4 regions of the Ruegeria sp. AP12 genome follow, and region 1 is predicted to be linked to each of the others. Evidence: riboswitches for the same ligand, from Rfam matches in the RefSeq annotation. Region 1 holds a riboswitch; each other region holds the start of a gene.

Region 1 (5,084 bases):
AGGTAGTCCTGCAGCGGCCATGAAATCCGGGCATCCGGCAGCGCATCGGCAATCGGCTCGGCAGGGGTGGTGTCATAGCCTGCGCCTTGCAGATCGGACAGCATCGCCTCGGCCGAGGTCAGCGCGTCGAGGCCTACCGCATGGGCCATCTGCCAGTCCTTGCCGGGATAGGTGGACAGCACCAGCGCAGGCGTCTGATCGGCTTTGGGTTTGTCGTGCAGGTTAAGCCAGCCTGACACGCGGTCGATGATCGCTTCGATCCGCTCGGGCTCGGCCCGGTGGGCGAAACGGGAATATTCCAGATGCGGGTCGCGCTTGCCCGGTTCCTTGAACGAGGCGATGCCCGCTGAAATCCGCCCGTCCACTTCGGGCAGTACCACATGCATGGCGAGGTCGGCGGGGGATAGCCCGCGTTCCGCCTCGGCCCATGCCTTGCGGCGCGAGGTGGCCAGCGCGACCTGAAACACCGGCACGTTGGCGGCGTCCAGAGGCGAGGTGCCCGACGCGCCTTTGCCCGAGAATGAGGTGGCGTTGATGATGGCCGACGGGGCCAGTGCCACGACCTGTTCACGCAGCCAATCCGCCGCTACAGGGGCTTTCAGCGACGGAGCGAACAGGCCCACCGCCTCAAAACCCCGAGCGCGCAGGCTGCGGATCAGGACCGCGACCGGGGCGGTGTCGGCTGAGGTCAGATAGCCGCGGTAGAAGGTGACGAGGATGCGTTTCGCATCGCCCGAAAACGCCGTATCCACCGGGATCACGCCGCGGTCCGGGCACCAAGCGCCACATTCAGGCAGAGTCTTGGCCCCCATCACCGGTCCGGCATAAAGCCCCGCCGCCAGCGCCATCTGCGCCAAGGCGGCCTGTGCCGCGACCTCTCCACCGGTGTCGCACAGATGCGCCAGCCGCCGCAGGGTCGAGACGGGAAGGGTGGAATAGTCATCCAGCCGCGTATCCTCGCGCCCATCCGCAGGCAGCACCGCCAGCGCGATGCCCTTGGCCTGCGCCAGTGCCAGAACCTGTTGCAACCCGTAGGACCAGTAGGGCACCCCGCCGATCAGGCGGATCAGGATGCCCTTTGCACCCTCCAGCGTCTGTTCGACATAAGTATCGACCGACAAAGGGTGTTTCAGCGCCGTCAGGTTCGCCAGCCGCATCGTCGGCATCCGCCCGTGAGCGCCCCCACCGCGATGCCAGCCCGCCGCAAAAGCGCCAAGGTCACTGTCCGAGAACGACAGCACCACCAAATCCGCCGGGCTCTGGCCCAGATCGGTCGGGGTCTCGGTTTCCTCTAACCCGTGGCTTTCGCGGAAGACGACGTGCATGGCTTACTCGGCAGCCTCGGTCACACCCACGAGGATATTGCGGATCGCGGCTTCTTTGATGTCGTCATGCTCGGCAATGACCACAAGGCGCGAGCGGCGCTCCTCACCGGGCTCCCAGGGGCGGTCATATTGGTGCCGGACGCGGGCACCGACGGCCTGCACCAGCAGACGCATGGGTTTGCCCTGAACGGCGGCATAGCCCTTGACGCGCAGGATGTTCAGCTCATTCGCCAGACGTTCGATCTTGGCGACCAGATCGGCGGGTTCGGTCTGTTCCGGCAGTTCGACGATGATGCTTTCGAAATCGTCATGCTCGTGGTCGTGGTGGCCGTCGTGATGCGACGGTCGAGCGTCCATGTCATCCTCGGCGGCGGCCTCAAGGCCCAGCACGACGCGCACGTCCACGGCACCTTCGGCCACTTCAACCACGGGCAGAGGGCGCGGGGCTTCGGCCGCGATGATTTCTTTGGCTTTCGCCACACCTTCGGGACCGGCCAGATCGGGTTTGGTCAGCAGGATGATGTCGGCGCAGGAGATCTGGTCCTCGAACACCTCCGACAAAGGTGTTTCGTGGTCGATCGAGTCATCGGCCAAGCGCTGGGCATCCACCGCCTCGACATTCGGGGCGAAGCGACCGGCGGCGACAGCCTCGGCATCTGCCAAGGCGATCACGCCGTCCACGGTGATCTTCGACCGGATATCGGGCCAGTCGAACGCCTTCAGCAGCGGTTTCGGCAGGGCGAGGCCTGAAGTTTCGATCAGGATATGATCCGGGCGCGGCTCCAGCGCCATCAGCGCCTCGATGGTGGGGATGAAGTCATCGGCCACGGTGCAGCAGATGCAGCCATTGGCCAGTTCCATGATGTTTTCCGCCGGGCAATCCGGGATCGCGCAGGATTTCAGGATGTCGCCATCAACGCCCACATCGCCGAACTCGTTGACCACCACGGCCAGACGTTTGCCTTGCGGGTTCTGCATCAGATGCTTGACCAGCGTCGTTTTGCCCGAGCCCAGAAAGCCGGTGATGACGGTGACGGGGAGTTTTTCGAGGTTGCTCATTTCAGGGCTCCAATCGGGGGAATGCGCGAGGCGCAGTTTTTGCGAAAATGTTCGGGGCGCTCGCGCCATTTGACCAAGCCGTCCTCGGTGGCCAGATACTTGGTCGCTCCGTCGACGATGACGTCAACGTGATCGGTTTCGTTGAGGTTCTCATAGACAAAGGTCCAGCGATCCGGCCCGCCACGCAGCACGATGGAACAGCCCTGATCGCAATTCGACAGGCATTCGACGGCTTTCAGTGTGACGCCCTCGGGCAGGTCCGCCTGTTCCAGCGCTTTGTGCAGCAATGTGCCGGGGCGCTGGTCATCATCCTCGATGGGCAGACCACGGCGGCACGTGGTGCAAACCAGCAGCTCGACCGGCGCAGTCTCGGTCATGTCTCTCATCCCCCCAAATCCTCTTCGCGGGGGACGGGGTTTCATGCGGGCCACGCGATGCACATGGACCCGACACCGGAACACCCCGCCCGGTTTCAACTTCGGGTGCTGGCAGGTCTCCCGGCTTGCGGATGTCAGAGGCCCGGTTCGTCTGGCTCCTCTGTCGGATGTCCCGCCTTCCCGGCCTGGCAGGCCAGTGGCATTGGGCACCCTCTCCGGTCACGGTCGCGGGGGCGGCTGCGTTTGGCGGATAAACCGTTGACGCATTCCCTTTTCATCGGCTGTCGCCGACACCAACGACAGGGACATGCGGCACGTGTGGGCAGGTTGTCAAGCGCGATGCGACCACCATCGCGTGGCTAGGATGAAAAGCGACCTGCCAGCGTCGCTGGGCGGCATGACGCGGTGCCCGCGACATGGTCGCATACCGGAAAACACGCAGGGAGACGCGAATAATGAAAGTTGGGTTCATCGGACTTGGAAATGTGGGCGGAAAACTCTCGGGCTCGTTGCTGCGCAACGGGATCGACCTGACGGTCCATGACCTGAATGCAGACCTGGTGGAAGAATTCGTCGAAAAGGGCGCAAAGGCCGCCGAAAGCCCGGCCCAGCTGATGCGCGATTGCGACGCGGTGATCACCTGCCTGCCATCGCCTGCCGCTTCGGACGCGGTGATGCAGGAGATGTTGCCCGAGGTCGGCCCCGGCAAAATCTGGATGGAAATGTCCACCACCGACGAGGCCGAGGCCAAGCGGCTGGGTGCCATGGTCATCGAGCGGGGCGGGGCGGCGGTTGATTGCCCGGTTTCCGGCGGATGCCACCGGGCGGCAACCGGCAATATCTCGATCTTCGCGGGTTGCGACCGGGATACCTTTGAGCGAATCCTGCCCTTCCTGACAACGATGGGCCGTCGGGTGTTGCATACGGGCGATCTGGGCTCGGCCTCGGTTCTGAAAGTTCTGACCAACTATCTGGCCACCGCCAACCTGATCACCTGCGCCGAGGCATTGGTGACCGCCAAAGCCGCCGGGATGGACCTGAACACGACCTATGAGGCGATCAAGATCTCGTCCGGTACGTCGTTTGTGCATGAAACCGAAAGCCAGGTCATCCTGAACGGTTCGCGCGATATTTCCTTTACAATGGACCTTGTCAAAAAGGATATCGGCCTGTTTCAGGACGTCGCCGACCGCGCGGGTGTCCCACTTGAGATCAACCCGATCATGATCAAGATCTTCGAGGACGGCATCGCTCGTTACGGTGACCGCGAGCTGTCGCCCAACATCATCAAACGCCTGGAAGACGCCACCGGCCTCGACATCCGCGCGCCCGGCTTTCCACCTGAAATGCAGGACGATGAACCTGAAGAACCGGGTTATGAGGTTGTCCCGGCGGGGCGCGATTCCTAAGGGAGGCGCGCTTTCGTCTTTGCGTCGCGAGGTGAAGGTATTGAAGGAAGTGGAGGCGAGTACCGGAATCGAACCGGTGTACACGGATTTGCAATCCGCTGCGTCACCACTCCGCCAACTCGCCTTTTCAAGTAAAATCAAATACTTGCCGTGGTGTGACAGGCGTTTTAGCAGCTTTCTTATGGGGCGTCCAGAGGATTGCGTGTAATTTTGGCGCCTGAGGCGGGAAATGCTGATCTGGGCCGGATCACAAACCTGTCGCACGGGCCGGGCTGTGGCAACAGGGCCGTTGCCGGTTGCTGCGGGATGTGGCAAAAGCCAAAAAAACGTGGGAATTCAGACGAGAGATCACATGACAGATTTCGCAACCCGACGCCGCACTATGGTCGATACGCAGATTCGGCCCTCTGATGTCACGAAATTCCCGATCATCGATGCCATGCTGACCGTCCCGCGTGAAAATTTTGTGCCGGATGCGCAGCGCGAGGCCGCCTATGTTGAAGGCATAATCGATCTGGGGGACGGGCGCAGCATGCTGGAGCCTCGGACTCTGGCCAAGATGCTGGACGCTGTGAATATTTGCAAAGATGAGGCGGTTCTGGATATCGCGCCGGGGCTGGGGTATTCCACCGCCGTTGCCGCGCGCATGGCTGAACTGGTGGTTGCTGTTGAAAGCGATGAGGCGCTGGCCGCAGAAGCGCAGGATGCCCTGACCGAGGCGGATGCAGACAATGCCGTGGTGCATGTGGGCCCGCTGGAGCAAGGGGCCGAGGAACACGGGCCTTACGACGTGATCATGATACAGGGCGGCGTGCAGCAGGTGCCGGACACTCTGCTCGGTCAGTTGAAAGACAACGGGCGCATCGCCTGTCTGTTTGTGCAGGATGGTCTGGGCGTCGTTCGGATCGGGCGCA
Region 2 (5,084 bases), on a different contig from region 1:
CGGTGATCGTGCCCGAGATCATCAGCGGCAGGCAGCGTCCGGCCTTGGCGAAGCTCTCGAAGGCCGCGAAAATCGCCGCCTTGGCGTTCAGCGTGTCAAAGATCGTCTCGATCAGGATCAGGTCAGAGCCTCCTTCGATCAGCCCGTCGATCTGCTGGCCATAGGCTATGCGCAGATCATCGAAACTGACGGCGCGGTATCCGGGATCGTTCACATCCGGGCTGATCGAGGCCGTCCGGTTCGTCGGGCCCACAGCCCCGGCCACAAACCGGGGTTTGCCGTCCTCAGCCGTGGCCCGGTCCGCCGCGCGCCGCGCCACCTGCGCGCCTGCGACGTTCAGATCATGCACCGCAGCCTCCAGCCCGTAATCGGCTTGCGCGATGGTGGTTGAGGAAAAAGTGTTGGTTTCAAGGATATCCGCCCCGGCCATTGCGAACTCGTATTGAATGTCCTCAACTGCCTGCGGCTGGGTCAGCACCAACAGGTCGTTGTTGCCCTGTTGCGGAAGGTCCGGGTGATAATGATGCCGACAACCGGGGCCATGGATGTGACCGTTGGCGGTAAAATCCTCTTCGGTCATGTTCAGCGCCTGGATCATTGTGCCCATGGCCCCGTCAAGGATCAGGATGCGCTGGGCAGCCAATGCGCGCAGCGTCGCGAGCGCGGGTGTGTCGGGCAAGGTAAAGTCAAGCATTCGCGGTATCCAATCGGCTGTGTTGGCCGAAGGTATAGCGCGTTGACATTATGAGGTGAAATGATTGTTATTCGACAAAATTATGAGCTTGCATCATAATGTGTCTTGTTCGGCGCGCAAATCCAACCGAATCACCAATAAGCAGCCAAAGCATTGCCCGGCCAAAATCGTCCAAAATGCGGGCGATGGCACAAGCTGAATTGCCCGCATGAGGTTACAAGGCGGCTCGGCGCGCGCGATGGCCCCCTCGGCGCTGTTTTGCGGGCAGGGCCAGGAACAATGGTTCCAGGGGCATCTGCATGGATCGGGCCAGCAGGTCGCAGAACACAGCGATGGCGGGTGAGGTCTCGGCAAACGGTTTGGCCTTGGCCAAAGCAATCCGCGCCTGCGCGTGGTAGTTCGCGGAACCGGGCAGGCCACCCAGCCATTGCATATAGCCCATCTGCCCCAGTTCTTGCGCGCGCTGCGGTGGCACGTGGCCGGTATCCAGTTGGGAAATGGTCAGGTCAAGCATAACGCCGCCCTCCGCGCTTTTGGGCGGCTTGTGTGGGGCATCAACAGTGATGTCTGGCCAGTGCGGTCCATCTCTTGTCGCTCCGTCCACGGGCACCCCGCCCGAGTTAAGGTGACTGCGGCACATATGCGCCGGAGATGGCAGGTCTCCTGACTTGCGGTTCATCGCTGTCCCCGTCCTTCCCGGACAACCCAAGCGGGGTCATCCAGTGGTCTGTCGGGGGTCGCTCGCCGCTTACAGTTGCGGGGGCAGTTGCGGCTTTGGGCGTTTGCCCGCACCGCATTCCCTTTTCAGCCGACTCAGAGCGTCGGACACCATCGGCAGCACAGTCTCATAAGGCCAAAGCCCTGTCCACCGGTGCCAGCAAAGCACGCAGCGTCGGATTGCAACCCGGCAGGAATTGAACCCAAATCAAACTGCGAAACACCTCTAATCCCGAGAGCCGGACCAGCGCACCAGAAGACTGGCCGCGATGGGCGCGCCGATGATCACCAGAACGATCCGTGTCAGGTGGTGGGTAATGACAAACCCGAGATCCGCGCCCGAGACGATGGCCAAGACCGTCATTTCAGCCTGCCCGCCGGGGGCATAGGCGAGGAAGGCCTCGATCGGTTGTCCAAAACCCAACGTGGTCACAAGGGCCGTGAAGGCTGCTGCAAGTACGGCCAGCACAACAACATAGGCGCAGCCCGCCGCCACAACTTTGCGCAGCTCGACCCATGTGACGCCGACGAATTTCACGCCGATGGTGCAGCCGATAAAGAATTGCGCGACAAGGATCGCCTCGCGCGGTGGGCGGGTGTGGATGAAATCGCCCAGTGACAAGGCCGCAGTCAGGATCATTGGGCCCAGAATGGACGCTCCGAACAGGCCGATCCGCTCACCGCCTTTCCAGCCGACAATGGCGGCGACGACCATCAGCGCCAGTTCGTGCAAAGGCAGGTCGCGGGCGGGTTCGCCAATGGGGTTGGTCAGGTCAGCGTCGTAGAACAGGGTCAGGAGCAACGGGGCGAGCGTCACGATGATCAGCACGCGCGTGCCATGGATCAGGGACAGGGCGCGCGGATTGGCACCGGCCTCGGTGCCGAAGATGATCATGTCTTGCAACCCGCCAGGCATCGCGGCGTAAAAGGCCGTTTTGTCGTCAAAGCCCCAGACCTTGCGAAAGAACGGCACCCCGACCAAAGCGATCAACAGGATGAAGGGTGGGATCAGAGCAATCGACGCTGCCATTTTCGGCAGTTGGCCAAACAGATCAGGCGTGATCGAAGCCCCCACCGCCACGCCCAGGATAGTGCGCGCCGCGACCGAGATCTGCCCGAACCCCTCCATCGGCGCATGCGCCAGTGCCGCAATCAGGCAGGCGGTCATGGGGCCGAACAGAAAGGGCAGTGGCAGGCCCAGCATCCAGAATACGACCGTTCCCAGCCCGGCAAGGCCGAAGGTAATGGCCCGCCTAACGGGGCGGCTTGGTGATGTGGCTTGGACGGACAAATTTCAGGCCCGATGTCATTGGGTCAATTGTATCCAATGGTATACAAATGGGCGCGGTTTGCAAGACCACGCGCACCGACCATTCGGCATGCCCGAGTGAGGAGCGGCCCGTGATGCAGCTTGGCGCTATCAGCGTGTGTTGGATGAGATCCGGGAACGAGGTGTCGAAATCAAGGCGAGTGTCACTGAATTCGTTTCAACCCCACCAATCCAACAGGGCTTACGTGGGTGCCGACCCGCCAAATGCAGCCTGATAAGCCTTGTTGCTTTTCGCCCAGTCGATCAGTTCCTCACCCGCTTCCAGCGCGGCCTTCTCGTTTGGCGCATTCGAAATCGCGTCGAGCCGCTTGTGAAGGTCCGAACTGGGGTCTGCCGTCATCGCCCCAACCTCCATCACAAGGCTGACATTCGGGGGCGGGGTGTAGACATAGCCGTTCTGCGACTGAGCTTCGATCCGTTTGAGCAGGGCGGGCACGATGGATGCGGTGTCATGCACATAGTCCCAATTGGTCGAAAGCCCCTGAATCATCGGGTTATCGACCCCACCAAACAGCGTCACCGGTGTCGTCTTGTAGATCACAAGGGGCATTCCAGCGGCGTAGGCTGTTGTCACCTCGACAATACTGCCGCCATCGGGCACCCGGCCATCCATGTTGAACACAAGGCTCGAACAGCGCCCGAGCAATTGGTAGATATCCTGCGCGTAGCCGACCTTGAGGATGATATACAGCATCTCCTGGCCCTTTTGTGACCAGACCTGAGGGTCCTGCAACATATCCATCATCTTGGCGATCTCGACGCCGTCGCGCGGGGCGAGATAGGTGCCGAACCCTCCGGCCTCGAGCACGGCGGCGATGTTATATTGCTCCCAAAGATCACCGACGCTGAACATCGGGCCCGAGCAGAAAACGATATGGTCTGTCATGAAATGGTCCTCTGGTTAAAATTCAGTGTCGTCAGGCCGGGTCTGAAGCGGCTGCGCCGGGCTCCAGCCGACCGGCCCAATCGGCAACCAACTGCGCGCCTTCGGCTTCGCGCGCGGTGCCGTTTAGCATATCAGACAGCACCCGCGCACAGCGCAGGGCCAGCGAAACCGATCCGGCAGCCCCGGCTTCGTCAATTGCGGTGCGCAGCAGCGCCTCGGCCTCATCTTGTCGGTCCAGAACAGCCAGCACCTGTGCTTTCAACCGCATCAGGTCCGGGTTCCAAACCGGCTGGTTCAACATCCCCGACAGTTGCAGCCCGGTGTCAACGATCGCCAGCGCCGTATCCGGATCGTCATTGGCCAGCCGTGTGTCAGCCATGATCGCAAACCCCATGCCCGAGCCTGTCTGACTGCCGGTTTTCGCCAGCAAGGCCAGACCGGCATCAACCTCCTGACAACGCTTGTCCGGCGGGTCGATGGGTTGTCCGGCCCGGAACAACTGGCTTAACCCGCCCCAAAGCGGGATGCCAAGCTGGGCGCATGTCTCATAGGTCTCGGTGGCCAGAGCATAGGCGCGGTCACTGTCCCGGCGGCAATGCAGGGTGATGATCAGAAAGGCCCGTGCGGCGGCCAAGCTGAGCGCCGAGTTCAACCCCTCGGCCAGCGCCAACCCCGCCTCGGCACGTTTCAGCGCCGTATCGGGCGCGCCGCACCACCAATGGGCGACCGCGCTGACCCCATAGGCCAGAACGCCCTGATCGGTGCCAATCCCATAAGTAACCTCGGCGTAATCCTCGGGGCGGTAGAGACGGATCGCCTCTTCCGCATGTTCAACGGCAATCTCACCTTCGCCCAGTTGAAACCGCAGAAAGGCAAGCGTGGTATGGGCGCGCAACATGCCGATCCGGTTTGCGGTCGCGCCGGGCACAGCCAGAATGCGGTCGGCATATTCTATGCCCTTAGCGCAGTCTCCCTTGTCCAGAAAATGCGCGGCCAGCCCGTTCAGCGCCGATGAGGTCTCATCCGCGTCGTCAAGACGTTCGGCCAGTTCCAACGCGCGATCCAGCACCGGTTTGATTTCGGGTGAGGCAAAGCCCCGCACGCCCATGATCGCGTTTTCCAGCGGGATCTGGATGGACAGCTCGATCTCGTCCCGCTGGCGGTTTTCCTCGGTCTGCTCCAGCGAGGCCAAAGCACGGCGATACAGCACCGTTGCATCCTCGACCGCAGCTTGCTTGACCGCGCGCAGCCCGGCGTCGCGGTACCAGATGGCGGCATCGGTAAAATGCCGGGCAGCATGCAGGTGATGGGCGATCTTGTCGGGCTGTTCCGCCGTCCCGTCCTGAAGGCACACAGCGGCGCGGGCATGCAGATCGGTCCGCTCGGCCCGCAGAAGCGTGGCATAGACCGCGTCCTGCGTCAGCGCGTGGCGGAACATGTAGCCGTCATTGGTGCCC
Region 3 (5,084 bases), on a different contig from region 1:
ATTCCTGCGGGGCCAGCAGCAAGCGTGACAGGATGTCAGACAGGGTCAGAAGGATCGCGCCCACGATGGCCGAGGTTACCAGCAGATTGCGGTGCAGCGTTCCGGCAATGCCTCGGGCGATGTGAGGGACCATCAGGCCGACAAAGCCAATGACGCCCGCGACCGAGACAAAGCTTGCCGTGGCCAAAGCCGCAACAAAGAACATCCGAAACCGCAGGCCCTGAACCGGGATACCCAGCGTCGCGGCTGTGAAATCCCCGGTCAGCAACGCGTCCAGCCAGCGGCTGCGGTAGAGCGAATAGCCCAGGATCATCGCAAGCCCGATCAGGACAAGGGGAAAGGTCTCCCACCGCGCGAGGCCAAGACCGCCCAGCATCCAGAAGATCACCGAATGCGCAGCACGACTGTCGCCGGAAAAGATCAGATAGTTGGTGATGGCAGAAAACAGGAACGAGACCGCAAGCCCCGCAAGGATCAGCTTTTCCGGCGCGCTTGTGCGCAGGCCCTGAACCAGCGCGAGAACGATGCCTGACGCGATCAAGCCGCCACAGAAGGCAGCAAGCGGCAGGGTCCAGATGCCAAGCACGTCCCCGGTTACCGTGATGACCAGAACCGCCCCGGCGGCTGCGCCCGAAGACAGGCCAAACAGAAACGGGTCGGCCAGATCGTTGCGCGTGGTCGTTTGCAGCACCACGCCGACCACACCCAGACCAGCGCCAATGACCGCCGCGAATAGGGCGCGGGGCAGGCGCAGGTCGAACACGATCCGATGCAGGGGGGACATCTCGCCTTCGGTCAATCCGGTGCCCAGCATGATCGCTGTCGCCACGTCGGCGACGGGAATGGATGTCGTGCCATAGACGACCGACAGCAGCAAAAGGGCGGTCAGAATGACCGCCCCCAGCAGGACCGCGCGGCCCGTTTGAGCCATGTTAGTTCAGCTCCGGGTGCATGGCCGAAACCATCTTTTCGATGGCGTCTATGTTTGCCGGTCCCGGCGTCAGCTCTTCATAGCGCAGGCCGATCCAGCGTTCGTTCTTGACGGCATCGATCAGGGACATGGCCGGATGCTCTTGCAGGAACTTGAACGTGTCTTCGGCACCGTTTCCGGTCTGATAGTCGAGCAGGACCAGAAATTCGGGGTTTGCGGCGGCCACTGCTTCCCATGAGGTGCGACCCCAGCTGGTGTCCATGTCGTGGGTGACGCTGACACCGCCTGCGGCCTCGATCATGGCGTCGGGAATGGCGAATTTACCGGCGGTAAAGGGCGCATCGGCGGGACCGTCCAGCAGGAAGACGCGGGGTTTCGGCAGGTCTGCGGTTTTGGATTCGATGGCCGCCAGCTGGTCTTTCCAGTCTGAGACCAGCGCTTCGGCCCTGTCTTCCACATGCATCACCTTGCCCAGACGCAGCACGTCATCGAACAGAAGGTCCATGCTGGCTTCGGGGCGGTCCTTGTTCAGGTGTACGCAGCTTTCGGTCAGAACCATGGTCTTGATACCAAAGGGTTCCAGCGTGTCTGGGGTCACTTCACCACCCGGCTGCAAGCCGTAATACCAACCGGCAAAGAACATATCCGGCTCGACCGCGACCAGATTTTCGACGGTGGGGTATTTGGGCGCCAGTTCCGGGATGTCACCGCGTTTTGCATCGAAATCCGGGCTGGTCTTGTACCAGCCGGTAATGCCGGTCAGGCCGACAATCTTGTCCTGCAAACCCAGCGCAAAGGCCATGTCGGTCATGTTCATGTCGTGCACGACAATCCGCTCGGGCGTGCCGTCGAACACCAGTGGTTCGCCGCAATTGTCGACGGTCACTTCATGCGCCGCCGCACCACTTGCGAGGCCCGAAACAAGGACCACGGACCAGAATTTCTGCATTATCAAATTCTCCTGTTATGATGACAGCTTTCGTTTTCGGATATCCAGCGCCGGGATCACGCGCCCTTCGTGCTGGAAACACAGGTAGTCAACGCCAAACGTATCGCGCACACGCTCGGGTGTCAGAACTTCGGGAACCGGGCCGAAGCCGGTCATGCGGGTTGCCTTCATCAAAGCGACATGGGTGGCGAATTCGGGGATCATGACCAGATCATGCACGATCATCACAACCGTCACGCCCAGTTCGGCCACCAGCGACAGCATGTGGCCCTTGGCGTCGGGGTCGAGGTGGTTTGTCGGCTCGTCCAGAAACAGCAGCGATGGCCTTTGCGCCAGGGCCCGTGCGATATGCGCCCGCTGACGTTCGCCGCCGGACAGACGTTGCATCGGTTTATCGGCCAGCGGGACCAGTTCGGTGATCTCAAGCACCCGCTCAAGATCGGCCTTATGATCCTCGGCTGACCGGTCGGCCTGAATCGGGATTTGCCCAAGGGCCACATAGTCGCGCAGTTTCAGCCTGCCGTCAGGCAGTTCCTGCTGCCCGACCACGGCGATGGTGCGTGCCCGTTCAGGGGCAGATAATTGACGCAGGCTTTGCCCCTTGATCGTCACATCGCCCAAGGCCAGACGTTCGAGGCCACAAAGCAGGTTCAACAGCGTGGTTTTCCCGGCCCCGTTTGGCCCGGCAATGGCCAGGATCGACCCCTCATCCAATGAGAAGGAGACATCCTGTAGCAACACATCCCCATTCAGGGCGTAGTATTCGAGCCCCTTGGCAACCAGAAAACTCATTTCTCGCCCTCTGTCGAAAGGCGCGGCAGACGGGCCAGAGTTTTGAAAAGCAGGGCAGGGGGCCGATCGGTTGCACTGGTCCAGCCGTCGTCACTGTCGCGGAATTGGCGGGCGAAGGCGGCAATCGCGTCCAGATCGGCGGGGCTTTGGATATCGCCGAACAGATACTGCGCCTTGCCTTCGGCTTGCAGCCCAACGGTCATGGGGCGTTCGCACCCTGCCATGCAGGCAATCATTCGGGTCGCAAACCCTTGCGGCAGGGTTGCGTCCAAACTGGCCTTGGCTGCCTTGGCTTCGATTTCACCCTGACAGGTCGAACAGATCAGGACGAAGTGGTCAGCTTGGGATGACATGGCTGTTCCCGCTGCGGAAACCGCGCGAAAAGAAGAAGCCACGCCCGCAGGCGAAAAATTGAGCCATCAAATCCTCCTTCCAGGACACCCCGCCCCGGGTTGGTTGCACAGGTGATGGCAGGTCTCCTGACTTGCGGGTCATGGCTTGGCCAACCTTCCCGACCTGTTCAGGCCAGTGGTGATTTGGCGTCGCTCTCCGCTTACAGTTGCGGGGGCAGTCACGGATTTGGCCGCAGGGCCGCACCGTATTCCCATTTTCATCCCGCAGGCATCGCTACGGGAACCATCGCTGGTCAGCTAGTCTGTCGAGGATTTAATTGTCAAGCGCTCTGGTCGAGATTTTGGCGGCGCGGACTGAGTGTTTAGTAATCCGCAACCAGCAAAAATTCCGGCGCTGCGTCCTCTTCAATGGTCGCGAACCGGGGGATCGGTTGCTCGAACACATTGTCGGTGCGGTCGTCATTGACGGTTGAGACTTCACCGATCAGACAATCCCCACGCTCGGCCCAAAAAGCATGCCAGATACCGGGCATCAGGGTCACGCTTTCACCGGGTTTCAGGCGCAGCAACTCGCCGGGGGTGATGGTGACATCGCAGCCGTCGCTGGGCACAACCACCGGATTGTCGCGATCAATGCCGCCTTCGGGGTCCGAGGCGTAGATCTCCATCACCAGATCACCGCCGCCCCGGTTGATAATGTCCTCGGCCTTGATGATATGGCGGTGCATCGGAGACAATTGTTTGTCGCGCGAAATCAGCAGTTTCTCGGCATAGAGCATACCGCGACCCTGGTTCAGATCATTCACGTCGCCATTGCGCAGGGTGAACAGGAACAGGCCCAGCTCATCAAACTTGCCCTGACCGTAATCGGTAATGTCCCAGCCCAACCCTCGGGCGCGGATCGTGTCGGCCTTTGCGCTGCGCATCTGATCAGGGGACCAGTCGGCGAAGGGCGGCAGGACCGCGCCGAAGGATTTGATGAAGGCCTGCGCCTCGGTCTTGATGTCGTTGATGTCGGATCGTTTCATGTCGGTTCCCTCGGGGGATCAAAGCTCATGCGCCCAGGGCGGGTTTGCCCCGGCGCGGGATACGGTGACGGCGGCGACTTCTGCGCCCAGGGACAAAGCCGCGCGCAGGCTATCAGGTGTCAAGGCGCGCAGGCCCTCTTTGCTCAGGTGCCCGGCGCGGTGGAGTTCGGCCAAAACGCCCGCGTTGAACGTATCGCCAGCCCCGACCGTATCGACAACCTGCACCGGTTTGACCGCCACCGAGGTCTCGGACCCGTCCGCCAGATAGCCCGAGGCCCCCTGACTGCCCCGCGTCACAATCACCACCGACGGCCCGGCCTTCAGCAACAAGGGCACCTTCTCGGCATGGGTTTCCGGCCCGGGAATGATCCAATCCAGATCCTCGTCCGAAACCTTGACGATATCGGCCTGCGCGATCATGCGGTTCAGGCGGGTGCGATAGCGGGTCTGATCTTTGATAAAACCCGGCCGGATATTTGGGTCCAGCATCACCGCGCGGTCGCCGCCATGACGGTCGAGCAGCGCGGCATAGGCATCGGCACAGGGTTCACAGGCCAGGCTGATCCCCCCCAGATACAGGGTCGAGGTCGCCAGCAATTGCTGTGGCATATCCTCGGGCTGCAACATTCGCCCCGCCGTGTTTTCATCAACAAAATTGTACGAAGCATGCCCATCCACCAGCTTCACAAAAGCCAAAGTGGTCGGGCGGTCGCTGGCAATCACATGCGAGGTGTCCACATGGCTTGCCTTCAGCGTGTCCGCCAATTGCGCGCCAAACATATCCGAGGACAAGCCCGTCAGCATCCCCACCGGCGCGCCCAAGCGCCCCAGCGCGATGGCCGTGTTGAAAATTGCGCCGCCGGAATGGGGCACATAGCCCTGCGCGCCCGAATTGGTCGGTTCGGCGATCATGTCGATCAGGGCTTCGCCACAACACAGGATCATCCCGCGGTCCTTCTTTGGAAATGGTCACACGATTTTACCGCATGAGCGCATTTTTACAGAAGTTGTTAGCGCCAACAATGCCAAAT
Region 4 (5,084 bases), on a different contig from region 1:
AACAACTATCGCGCCAATGGTGGCGGGCATTTCCCGTTTGTGGAAACGGCTGAGCCGATCAACCTGCCCGCAATAGATATCAAGCGAATCCTACGCGATTATCTGACCGGGACCCTGCCCGCCGACCCGCTGTCTCAGGCGGTTCATCCGTTTTCGTTCACGCCGCAGGTCGGGGTTCAGGTGATCCTTAGAACAGGGCCCGGCGCGCTGAAGTACCTGCCCGAATTGCAGAACTACGACCCTATCGTTCTGGACCCAGACCCGCAGGGGTTCGAACGCATCCGGCTGACACTCTGACGGGTTGTCATTTTCCCCAGGCTTCCCTATATCAAGTGCTGAGAGGTTGGCGCGGGCGAGCGCCTCGCCAACCTGGTCAGGTCCGGAAGGAAGCAGCCACAACGAGCCCCGCTTGGGTCGATGTCCAACCTCTCACCTTTCCCCCACGTATCCGCTCATCAGCACGATCAGGCAACCAAACGGGGCCAGATTGCCGAATTCCGGCGGGCAAATGCGCCGATATGGCCGATCTCTTTCACTCCGAACTCCTTGGGCGACAACAGGTGCCGCCGCGCGCCCAGCCCATACAGATCCGCCAGACGCCATACGGCTTTTGGCGGGACGGTCTGATCGTCGTCGCTGGTGAACAGATCCACCGGAACACCCAGATCCGACCAGCGCGCCGGTGGCAGTTTTTGCCCGATCTCAGGCACATAATTCAGCGGCGCGGTGCACCACCTGCGCCATTGCCAATAGACAGAGCCCGGCAGATCGGCGCCGAACCCAATGGCTTTACCGGGCAGATACCCCAGGGCTTTCACAAGCAGCGGTACATGCCCATGCCAGAACGCCCAGGCCAACCCCCGATAGGGCCATGGGTGATCGGACAGCGTCACCAACCCCGAGCAGACACAGATCATCCGGTCGATCTGGTCAATATCCGGCTGAATCGGCCCCAGCATTCCGCCGACGGAATGACCAATGCTCCACTGCCGGGCGTCGGGAAACCTTCGGCGCATCTCGGCCCGTGCTGCGGGCATATCGATCAGCGCCCAATCCGACATCGTGACCTGCGAGTCGCTCATGGGGCCGGAAACAGAGTGACCGAAATCACGATAGTCATACGTCAGGCAGGCCATGCCACGCTCGGCAGCCAACCACCGGGCAAAGTGCTGGTAGTAGTCGCGCGGCACACCGGTCGCCCCGTTCAGTACCACCACCGTTTCGGGATCAGTAAAAGGCCGATACAGCCGCGCCGACAGCTGCGCCGGACCAGCGGGAAACTGGAAATCCTCGATCTTCACGTGCTGCTGCGTGTCCAACATCGAACCTGTGGGCCTTTCTGAACCAATCGGTTTACCTGCCCAAGAGGCACAACAACCCGCAGCCGAGTCAACCCTGCTGCCACTTGACCACACGTCGCCCGGCACAAGGCATGTGTACGTGACCCCCAAAACCCCGCTTGACTCAGAACGCGAACAGACGCTAGCGGTTGTGTGATGGTTTCCGATCCACACAATAGGTCGGGATGAAAAGGGAACACGGTGCGGTTCTGCCCGGTCAAACCGGAACGAACCAAGGCCGCGACTGCCCCCGCAACTGTAAGCGGTAAGCGATGCCGGAATGCCACTGGCCGAAAGGCTGGGAAGGTCGGCAAAGCAACGACCCGCAAGTCAGGAGACCTGCCATCATCAACGTAACCGAAACTCGGGCGGGGTGTCCGGGCAGGTCCTGACAGCGCATAGCTGAAACGCCTGCCAACGTCCCCGTCCGCCGCGCGGAGGGAGCAGGATGATCTGGAAGACAAAAACCCACGAATACGTGGCGACCATTTGCCAACGCACAGGCGGGCCCTGCCCCGCAATGGCGCGCATGGCACGCGCGCTGGCAGAGGCGATGAACAAGGCCGACCACGTCACCAGCGAACGATTCGAAATCGAAGGCAGCAGCGACCTGACGCATTGCGCGCAAGGGTGCATGGCCCGCTTTCGCGCCGGACCAGAACAGATACGCATCTTCTGCGGGACCGAGGCGGACACGCCGATCCAAACGCTGGATACCTATGCCGACCTGATTTTTAACGAAACATGCGCGGCCCTTCCGTCCGGGGCCTTGCCAAGAACGCCTTGCGCCATGCTTGAGGTCTTGGCCCTGAGGCCTTCAAGACCAGTGCAGGAACCGGCACGGGTATCAGCCTGAACGCGCATCCAAAGCTGCGTGGGTCGCATTCGTGGCCCATGCCATCTGCTCGTCGGTTTCCACCGCGCAGGGGCGCAGGGCCCGCAACCGGGCCAGCGCCTTGTCTGCCGGTTCCCCGCATTCCAGCATCAGGCGCAAGACCACCATACCGGATCGCCCGCACCCACCCCGGCAATGCACCAGCACCCGGCCACCGCCGGACAAAGCCTGCCGCGCCGATGCGCTGACCGACCCCCACCGATCCTGAACGGCGCGCGGCGGAGCGCCAAAATCCTCGACCGGCAAATGAACCCATCGGCTGGCGCGGCCCTGAATGTCACTGCCAAAGGTCCGGGCCCCGTCCTGCAACATCTCAACTTCCGTGGTCATCGAGATCACAAGACCGGGTTTCCAATCCGCGATTGTATCCAGATCGCCCGCATAATCTCCGCCGCGTCCCGGCATCGAGGTCACCGCAAGTGTTCCGCCTCCGACTTGCAGCGCGTAGACGACCAGTTGCGACATCAAAGATTTCCTCCCAAACCCAAGCCTGCTTTTAAAATGTGCTTCAAAAATACTGAGATTCCAGTTTACGCCGATCTCGGGTCTTTCCAAACCAAATTTCGCCGACCCTGCGGTGGACGCGGGCTGCAGCGACCACTACGCTGCGACGACGTCCCGAATCCGCCAGAGCAGACATGACCGACACAGACAGCCCCGCCTATCAGGTTCTCGCCCGCAAATACCGTCCGGAAACCTTTGCTGATCTGGTGGGTCAGGATGCCATGGTGCGCACGCTGAAAAATGCGTTCGAAGCCGACCGGATCGCCCAGGCCTTTGTCATGACCGGCATCCGCGGCACCGGCAAGACGACCACGGCGCGGATCATCGCCAAAGGTATGAACTGCATCGGCCCGGACGGAAGTGGCGGTCCAACGACTGAGCCCTGTGGCGTCTGCGAGCATTGCACCGCGATCATGGAGGGCCGCCATGTCGACGTGATGGAGATGGACGCCGCCAGCCGTACCGGCGTCAATGATATTCGCGAGATCATCGACAGCGTCCGCTACCGCGCCGCCTCGGCCCGCTATAAGATCTATATCATCGATGAGGTTCACATGCTCTCGACCAGCGCCTTCAACGCGCTGCTCAAGACGCTGGAGGAGCCGCCCGAACATGTGAAGTTCATCTTCGCGACCACCGAGATTCGCAAGGTGCCGGTCACGGTCCTGTCCCGCTGCCAGCGCTTCGACCTGCGCCGGATCGAGCCCGAAGATATGATCGGTCTGCTGCAAAAGATCGCCAGCGCCGAAGGGGCCGAGATTGCCGAGGACGCGCTGGCCTTGATCACCCGCGCGGCCGAGGGGTCTGCCCGCGACGCAACCTCACTGTTGGATCAGGCGATTTCTCACGGCGCAGGCGAAACCACCGCCGACCAGGTGCGCGCCATGCTGGGGCTGGCCGACCGTGGCCGGGTGCTGGACCTGATGGATATGATCCTGCGCGGCGATGCCGCCGGGGCCCTGACCGAGCTTAGCGCGCAATATGCCGAAGGGGCCGACCCGCTGGCGGTGCTGCGCGATCTGGCCGAGATCACCCATTGGGTCTCGGTCGTCAAAATCACGCCGGACGCAGCCGAGGATCCGACAGTATCCCCTGATGAGCGCGCCCGTGGCCAGCAGATGGCCGACGCCCTGCCCATGCGTGTGCTGACCCGCATGTGGCAAATGCTGTTGAAGGCGCTGGAGGAGGTCTCGGCCGCCCCCAACGCCATGATGGCCGCCGAAATGGCAGTGATCCGTCTGACCCATGTGGCCGACCTGCCCAGTCCGGAAGAACTGATCAAACGTCTGCAGGATGCACCTGCGCCACCAAATGGCGGACCGGGCGGCGGTATGCCGATCCACGGCAACGGCACTGCACCGGTTGAAGCGCGCGCAGCACCGACCTATACGCCTGCGCCTCGCGGGGCAGGGGGTGCTCCGGTCGCGGCGCTGGCCCAGGACACGCAGGCCGCTTTGGCGCGCTATCCCAGTTTCGATCACGTGGTCGAACTGATCCGCGTCAACCGTGATGTGAAACTGTTGGTCGAGGTCGAAAACGGCGTGCGGCTGGTTTCCTATCAGCCGGGACGCATCGAGTTTACGCCTGCGCCGCAAGCCCCGACGGATCTGGCCCCACGGTTGGGCTCGGCCCTGCAGCGGTGGACAGGCAATCGCTGGGCCGTGTCGATTGTGTCCGATGGCGACGCGCCGACGATTGCCGAGATTCGCGACAGGGCGGAACTGGCGCTGAAAGAAGAAGCCTCGGAACACCCGCTGGTTCAGGCCGTGCTGGCACATTTCCCAAAGGCCAAGATCACCAGAATAGAAACCCCCGAACAACGCGCGGCACAGGTCGAAACCGAAGCCCTGCCAGAGGTCGAGGATGAATGGGACCCGTTCGAAGAGGATTAACTCGACCCCCGCCCCATGACCGAGGAGCCTGATGCGCACAACCCCGCTGCACCCCAAATTCGGCCTGATTGTTCATGACGTCGACCTGCGCGAGGTCACGCAGGATTATCTCTACCCCCAGATCCGGCATGCGTTTGAAACGCATTCCGCTCTGCTTTTTCCGGGGCAGAGCATCTCGGATGACGATCACATGCGTCTGGGTGAACTGTTTGGTCCGCTGGAAAATCGCGAACAAATGGCGGCGGGGCGCGATGTGGAGTTTCAGGTGTCGGAACTGTCCAATCAGACAGAGGACGGCTTGCGAGCCCGCGATGATCTGCGCCTGCTGGATTTGCAGGCCAATATGCTGTGGCACACGGACAGCACGTTCCTGCCTACCCCTGCTCTGATCAATATTCTGACCGCCCTCGTGGTCCCACCCAGCGGCGGCGAGACGGAACTTGCCTCGACACG

Evidence for each region. Region 1 has a riboswitch for cobalamin ahead of ACR0E6_RS01740 (DUF1636 domain-containing protein). Riboswitches for the same ligand answer to the same signal wherever they lie in the genome.
Region 2: it holds a riboswitch for cobalamin, as region 1 does, so the genes downstream of both, ACR0E6_RS09900 (hypothetical protein) here and ACR0E6_RS01740 (DUF1636 domain-containing protein) in region 1, are expected to answer to the same signal.
Region 3: it holds a riboswitch for cobalamin, as region 1 does, so the genes downstream of both, ACR0E6_RS14815 (DUF1636 family protein) here and ACR0E6_RS01740 (DUF1636 domain-containing protein) in region 1, are expected to answer to the same signal.
Region 4: it holds a riboswitch for cobalamin, as region 1 does, so the genes downstream of both, ACR0E6_RS19945 (hypothetical protein) here and ACR0E6_RS01740 (DUF1636 domain-containing protein) in region 1, are expected to answer to the same signal.

Annotation. Positions count from the first base shown of each region.
Region 1 is NZ_JBQFVZ010000001.1:349,417-354,500, forward strand. Features, by position in the region: gene cobN (cobaltochelatase subunit CobN) at 1-1,325, opposite strand, end outside; gene cobW (cobalamin biosynthesis protein CobW) at 1,329-2,384, opposite strand; gene ACR0E6_RS01740 (DUF1636 domain-containing protein) at 2,381-2,761, opposite strand; cobalamin riboswitch at 2,855-3,074, opposite strand; gene ACR0E6_RS01745 (NAD(P)-dependent oxidoreductase) at 3,178-4,170, shown strand; tRNA gene ACR0E6_RS01750 (tRNA-Cys) at 4,221-4,294, opposite strand; gene ACR0E6_RS01755 (protein-L-isoaspartate O-methyltransferase family protein) at 4,523-5,084, shown strand, end outside.
Region 2 is NZ_JBQFVZ010000002.1:401,223-406,306, reverse strand. Features, by position in the region: gene ACR0E6_RS09905 (homocysteine S-methyltransferase family protein) at 1-694, opposite strand, end outside; gene ACR0E6_RS09900 (hypothetical protein) at 909-1,208, opposite strand; cobalamin riboswitch at 1,331-1,542, opposite strand; gene ACR0E6_RS09895 (AbrB family transcriptional regulator) at 1,638-2,702, opposite strand; gene ACR0E6_RS09890 (nucleoside 2-deoxyribosyltransferase) at 2,923-3,627, opposite strand; gene ACR0E6_RS09885 (ATP-binding protein) at 3,659-5,084, opposite strand, start outside.
Region 3 is NZ_JBQFVZ010000005.1:146,722-151,805, reverse strand. Features, by position in the region: gene ACR0E6_RS14830 (FecCD family ABC transporter permease) at 1-931, opposite strand, end outside; gene ACR0E6_RS14825 (ABC transporter substrate-binding protein) at 933-1,880, opposite strand; gene ACR0E6_RS14820 (ABC transporter ATP-binding protein) at 1,896-2,672, opposite strand; gene ACR0E6_RS14815 (DUF1636 family protein) at 2,669-3,025, opposite strand; cobalamin riboswitch at 3,125-3,328, opposite strand; gene ACR0E6_RS14810 (D-lyxose/D-mannose family sugar isomerase) at 3,388-4,053, opposite strand; gene ACR0E6_RS14805 (carbohydrate kinase family protein) at 4,072-4,998, opposite strand; gene ACR0E6_RS14800 (glucokinase) at 5,033-5,084, opposite strand, start outside.
Region 4 is NZ_JBQFVZ010000011.1:551-5,634, reverse strand. Features, by position in the region: gene ACR0E6_RS19960 (bifunctional 2',3'-cyclic-nucleotide 2'-phosphodiesterase/3'-nucleotidase) at 1-297, shown strand, start outside; RNA gene ffs (signal recognition particle sRNA small type) at 337-435, shown strand; gene ACR0E6_RS19950 (alpha/beta hydrolase family protein) at 465-1,322, opposite strand; cobalamin riboswitch at 1,481-1,701, shown strand; gene ACR0E6_RS19945 (hypothetical protein) at 1,789-2,196, shown strand; gene ACR0E6_RS19940 (protein-tyrosine phosphatase family protein) at 2,188-2,700, opposite strand; gene ACR0E6_RS19935 (DNA polymerase III subunit gamma/tau) at 2,874-4,631, shown strand; gene ACR0E6_RS19930 (TauD/TfdA dioxygenase family protein) at 4,663-5,084, shown strand, end outside.